Sinorhizobium meliloti: one gene and its partner. The main gene of each other region encodes a partner of the protein of the gene in region 2 in a complex. Links are inferred from orthologs where the notes say so. Each region holds a gene or a part of one and is shown on either strand. Other genes may lie near its edges.

Region 1 (3,449 bases), on a different replicon or contig from region 2:
ATGAGCTTGGCCGGCGTCTCCTGCGAGAGCTTCTGCACGCGACTTGCCGCCGGATGCAGGCGCATCTGCAGGGCGTCGAAGGAGAGGCGCCCGTCGACCTCGATCACCAGTTCGCCGTCGAGGACGAACATGTCCGGCTCCAGCCGGCGCAAGAGGGCGACGATCTCCGGGAAGAAGCGCCCGAGCGGCTTGCCGGATTTCGCCCTTATATCGACTTCGTCGCCGGACTTGAACGCAAGGCAGCGAAAGCCGTCCCACTTCGGCTCATACTGCCATGCGTCGCCGCCCGGAAGCTCGGTCGCGGATCGGGCCTCCATCGGCGCCGTGCTGACGGGCAGGGGAAAGCCGCCCGCCTTCTTTGCCGCGCTTGACGGAGCGGCCTTCTTCGTCGGCTTTCCATGTGCGGACGACGCCATCGTCGACTCCGTCTAAGCCATCGGCTTATTTCAGCTTGACCGAGGGCTCTCTTCCCCAGACGCGCAGTTTACCGATCTCCGTGAGAAAGGCGGCCGCACTCGCAGCGTCGGTGAGTTCGATCGTTCCCTCATCGAGCAGTTCCGCAATGCCGGCCCTTTCGAGAAGGGGAACGGCGGCGCCGGCATAGCCGATATATTTGCAATGCGCGAAGGCGTCGGCCACGAAATCGCGCGCGGTGGCGACGTCGATCAGATCCGCGACGGCCTCTGCGGAAGGAAGCAGGACCACCGCGTCGTAAAGTACCGACGGGCCGCCGTCGAGCATCTGGTGGGCGGCGATGCGTTTTCCGTCGGAGGCGGTGAAGCCGCCGACTTTCGGCGCGATCAGCTCGAAGGCCGCCTTCTCGTTCTCGACCGCCCCTATCAAGGCGTCGAGAAGCGCGGCGTCCGCGCCGTCCGTCGCCAGTATCCCGAGCTTGCGGCCCTCGAAACGCTTCGGCCCACGCTGGATGATGCTGAGGGCCGGCGACGGGTCGAGGTCCTGGCGGGTGGCAACGGCCGCATCCGCCGGTTTCGGCATCGTCTCCAGGCCGAGGGCGTGGCCGACCTTTTTCCCCAAGGTTTCATCGATGTTGAGAAGATGCGCGACCATCCGCTCACGGATGACCGGCGTCTCCACCTTGCTCAATTCGAAGGTCAGGGCGTCGGCGATGTGGCGTTGCTCGGGCGGCGTCTGGCTGATGAAGAACTGCCGGGCCTGGCTGTAATGGTCGGCAAAGCTCTCGGCGCGGATGCGCAGCTTCGGGCCCTGCTCCCCGGAAGGAAAATGGCGGAAGCCTTTCATGGGCGACTCGCGCGGGCCCTCGCCCCAGGAATTGGGCTGGTAGTTCACGCGCCCGACGGGGTTGCGCATGGCCATGTGGCCGTCCTGCTGAAAGTGCTGGAAGGGACATTTCGGCGCGTTGATCGGCAGATGGGTGAAGTTCGGGCTGCCGAGCCGCTTCAGCTGCGTGTCCAGATAGGAGAAGTTGCGCCCCTGCAGCAATGGATCGTCGCTGAAGTCGATGCCCGGCGGCACGTTCTGCGTCATGAAGGCGACCTGCTCGGTTTCGGCGAAGAAATTCTCCGGCATGCGATCGAGCACCAGCCGGCCGACAGGCTTCGTCGGCAGCACTTCCTCCGGGATGATCTTGGTCGGATCGAGGATGTCGAAATCGAACTTGTCGGCGAAGTCCTGATCGAAAAGCTGCACATGCAGGTCCCATTCCGGGAAGTTGCCGGACTGGATGGCTTGCCACATGTCGCGCCGGTGGAAGTCAGGATCGGCGCCGTTGATCTTCACGGCCTCGTTCCAAACGACCGACTGCAGCCCGAGCTTCGGCTTCCAATGGAATTTGACGAAAGTGGACTCGTCCTTGGCATTGACGAAACGAAACGTATGGACGCCGAAGCCTTCCATGAACCGGAAGGAGCGCGGGATCGCCCGGTCCGACATGACCCACATGATCATGTGCATGCTTTCCGGCGTCAGGCTGATGAAGTCCCAGAAATTGTCGTGGGCGGACTGCGCCTGGGGAAACTCCCGGTCCGGTTCGGGCTTTACCGAGTGTATGACGTCGGGAAACTTGATTGCGTCCTGGATGAAGAAGACCGGGATGTTGTTGCCGACGAGGTCCCAATTGCCCTCCTTGGTGTAGATCTTGACCGCGAAACCGCGAACGTCGCGGGCGAGGTCGAAGGAGCCCTTGCTTCCGGCGACCGTCGAGAACCGCACGAAGGCGGGGGTTCGCTCGCCCGGGCGCTGGAACAGATCCGCCCGGGTGTAGGCTGCAAGCGATTCGTAGGTCTCGAAGAAGCCATGCACCCCGTAGCCGCGGGCGTGCACGACACGCTCGGGAATGCGCTCGTGATCGAAGTGGAAGATCTTCTCGCGGAAGTGGAAATCCTCGATGAGCGTCGGGCCGCGTTCGCCGGCGCGCAGGCTGTTCTGGTCGTCGGCGACGGGGCCGCCCTGGGCGGTCGTCAGGACGGGCGTGTCGCCTTCGGCGATCTGGTGAAGTTCTCCACCGTTGCCGCGTGTCGCTTTCTGGTCATGAATGGTGGCCGGCTTCGTATTGTTCGGCGCAGAGGGTTTCTTGGCCATGGCAGCACTCCTTGGTCGAGGGCGGATGGGCACGAAACCTTGGCGAGGGAGGTTGGTTCCTTACTACGCGAAATTTACACGGCTCAACCTGACCGCCGCCGGGGCGAAGGGCGATCACCAGATCACGATGATTTTAGGTCGTAGCGGATTGGTAGCGCGTCGGCGCGCCAGACGATGCGGCGCGGACGGAATCGCCAGTAGCGCTCGGCGCCGTCGGGAGGCACGCCGTCCGGAGCTTCGGTCAGGAGCTCGGCCTCGCCGGTCATCTGAAGGAGGCCGCCCGTGGAGAAGTCCGGGAAAGTGAGCCCGGCGCGCGGATTGACCGCGATGTTGCCGAGCGTGTTGAAGAAGCGGTTGCCGACGAAATCCGGTATCGTCAGCCAGCCGTCTTCGCCGGCATGTACGAACCCCGCACGACCGCCGCGATGGGAGACGTCGAGCTGCCGGCCTCCGGCGAGATCGGCATAGGTTGCGACGAAGAACGTGTCCGCCTGCGTCACCAGAGCACGCGCGGCGGCGTCGAGCCCGAAGCTCGAAATGGGCGGCACGGCAGGCGGTTCGGACGGGTCGCGCAGGAAATGGACCTGCCGGAGCTGGATGTATTTCGGACAGTTGCCGAAGCTCTGGTCGACGCCGAGATCGAAGCCGCCGGCATGCCGCTTGAGCGTGCCGTTCAGCCGGTTGCGCCGGCGGGTGCCGAGATCGATTCCGAGGAGCGCGAGGGGAGCGCCGTCCTCCATGCCCGCCTCGGCGGGGTCCGTCGGCTCCCGCGGGAGCTCGACGGTCAGTCTTTTTTCGTCCGGCGCGTGGAGGAAGCCGGGTTCGCCCGCCCTGAGCGTCGCCCAGGCGTCACCGTCGCGGTCAACCGAGCCCAGCACGACCATCGGCAG
Region 2 (2,772 bases):
GGCCGTTGCCCAGCCGCCTCTCGAGCTCCGTGGCCTCTCCCTCCGTCAGACGCAGGTCAAGGCTCACGCGTCCATCCTCGAGGTCTTCGCGGCCATCGACGATCGCATGCTGGTAGACCCAAGGCAGCAACTGCAGCTGATCGAGACCCAGAACGACGGTGCACTCGGTCATGACGCCCGAAAGACGCCGGCCTATTTCAGTGAGAAGATCGTCGACACCTTCGCCGGTCATGGCCGAAACGGCGACCGTGTTGTCGGCGCTCGCGGCCTTCTTCACCAGCGCTTCGCGCACTTCCGGCTCGACCTTGTCGATCTTGTTCCAGACCTCGACAATGCGCTCGGCACCCTCCTTCTCGTCGATGCCGAGATCGGCCAGGATGCGCAGCACGTCGCTTGCCTGGGCCTGATTGTCCGGATCGGACAGGTCGCGCACATGCAGAACCAGGTCGGCCTCGAGTACCTCTTCCAGCGTCGCCCGGAAGGCGGCGACCAGATGCGTCGGCAGATCGGAAATGAAGCCGACGGTGTCGGAGAGGATGACCATACGCCCATGCGGCAGTTTCAGCCGCCTCAGCGTCGGATCCAGCGTCGCGAAGAGCATGTCTTCGGCGAGCACGCCGGCCCCGGTCATCCGGTTGAAGAGCGTCGATTTGCCCGCGTTCGTATAGCCTACGAGCGCGACGATCGGATGCGGCACCTTCTTGCGCTTCGACCGGTGAAGCTGGCGCGTGCGCCGCACCTGCTCCAACTCGCGCTCCAGCTTGACGATCCTGTCCTGCAGCAGCCGGCGGTCGGCCTCGATCTGCGTTTCGCCGGGCCCGCCCATGAAACCCGCGCCGCCACGCTGCCGTTCGAGGTGCGTCCAGCTGCGAACCAGGCGGCCCTTCTGATAATTGAGATGTGCGAGATCGACCTGCAGCGTGCCCTCCCTGGTGGAGGCACGCCGGCCGAAGATTTCCAGAATGAGGCCGGTGCGGTCGATGACCTTGGCGTTCCATTCCTTCTCGAGATTGCGCTGCTGGACAGGCGTCAGCGGGTGATCGACGATCACGAGCCCCGCATCCTTCTCGCTCAGGACGTGACCGATCTCCTCGATCTTGCCGGTGCCGAGCAGCGTGCCCGGTTTTGGCTGGGCGACGGAAACGATCATGCCGTGAACGACGTCCAGGTCGATGGCGAGCGCCAGGCCCGTCGCCTCCTCCAGCCGGCTTTCGTCCGAACGCGTAGCGGGCTGCGCAACGATGTCGGCAGAAGCCTTCCCGGTCTTTTTCAGGATCGGAACGACGACGACGGCACGCGAATCATCGCGGAGCCTCTCGAGCTCCGGAATGATCGACGACGATTTTGAATCACGCTTGGTAATGTTCCTCACATCCCGTCAGGAGGCAGCTTCCTCATTCTCGAACATCTGCAACGGCTGGCCCGGCATGATCGTCGAGATGGCGTGCTTGTAGACGAGCTGAGAATGACCGTCGCGGCGCAACAGCACACAGAAATTGTCAAACGATGTTACGACACCCGTCAGCTTGACGCCGTTGATGAGGAATATGGTCAAAGAAATCTTTTGCTTGCGGACCGTGTTGAGAAAGAGATCCTGCAAGTTTTGAGAACGTTCCGCCATCGCGCCGCTTCTTTCTTATTTGCCGGCGTTCTGGCGCCGGTGCATTTTGTTAATTTTTAAGGTGTCACGTACGATCCCGGCACCTCCGCAGGGTTTGGTATCAAATCACCGTCTTTTCCGCAATGTCGAAAAAGGCCTCGCGAATATTCTGTGCTATGCTTCCTGGATGACCGTTGCCGATCGTCTTTCCGTCGACGGAAACGACGGGAAAGCAGATGCTGGTAGCAGCGGTGATGAAGACCTCCCGCGCTGCGAGCATTTCTTCCACGGAGAAGGCCGTTTCCTCGATCGCAAGGCCCAGCGGCTTGGCCACGTCCATCAGGGTGGTGCGGGTCACGCCGCGCAGAATGCCACTTTCCGCCGGGCGGGTGCGTAACGTCCCTTCGCGGTCCACGATCCATACATTCGTCGCCGCCCCCTCTTTGACCATGCCGTCCACGTCGACGAAGATCGCCTCCTGCGCGCCCGCTTCCTTCGCCTGCTGACGGGCAAGCACATTCGGGAGAAGGCCGACGCTCTTGATATCGACGCGATCCCACCGGTTCTCCGGCACCGTTATCGCCGATATGCCCTCGGCATTCTTCCGGGCGATCGCCCCGGGATCCGTGCGTTTGGCGGTGACGACGATCGAAGGCGGCGTGTCCGCATCAGGGAAAACATGATCCCGCCGCGCGACGCCGCGGGTCACCTGCAGATAGAAGAGCCCGTTGCGGACCCTGTTTCGGCGCAGCACCTCCCGGATGACATGGATCAGCGCCGCACGACTCATCGGCCAGCCTATCCTGAGCTCGCCCAGGGATCGCCCTAGGCGATCGAGGTGTCGGGTCAGGTCGATGATGAAGCCGTGCCGCACCTCGCAGACCTCGTAGACGCCGTCGGCAAACTGGTAACCCCGGTCCTCGACGTGAATGGCGGCTTCGGCGTGCCGGACGTAAGTGCCGTTGACATAGGCGATTCTCGGCATGGCTGAGGCCCTCAGAAATATTGAATGCTGACGCGGAAGAGCTGTTCGACATCGCGGACGGTCTCGGCGGCCGCGAGGAGGACCACGCGGTCCTTCGCCTTGATCCGCGTGTTGCCGTCTGGGCGCACATAGGCCTTGTCGCGATAGAGCGCGCCGATGCGGATACCCTCCGGCAATTCGAGCTCGC

Evidence for each region.
Region 1: the proteins of hfq (region 2) and katE are in contact, whole or in part, in a crystal structure (PDB 3VU3), measured with the Escherichia coli proteins. The link is inferred for Sinorhizobium meliloti from one-to-one orthologs.

What each region holds. Positions count from the first base shown.
Region 1 is NZ_JAGIOS010000002.1:799,342-802,790, reverse strand. What follows is about bases 1-2,980. They hold katE (catalase), read right to left. Parts: upstream 2,560-2,980; coding sequence 442-2,559; downstream 1-441. Other genes in these bases: JOH52_RS22645 (pyridoxamine 5'-phosphate oxidase family protein), read right to left, coding at 2,682-2,980; JOH52_RS22655 (ATP-dependent DNA ligase), read right to left, coding at 1-416. Outside these bases: more of JOH52_RS22645, read right to left, coding at 2,981-3,449.
Region 2 is NZ_JAGIOS010000001.1:3,609,673-3,612,444, forward strand. It holds hfq (RNA chaperone Hfq), read right to left. Parts: upstream 1,622-2,772; coding sequence 1,379-1,621; downstream 1-1,378. Other genes in the region: hflX (GTPase HflX), read right to left, coding at 1-1,372; JOH52_RS17520 (D-amino-acid transaminase), read right to left, coding at 1,722-2,585; trkA (Trk system potassium transporter TrkA), read right to left, coding at 2,597-2,772. UniProt on the Escherichia coli protein: RNA chaperone that binds small regulatory RNA (sRNAs) and mRNAs to facilitate mRNA translational regulation in response to envelope stress, environmental stress and changes in metabolite concentrations.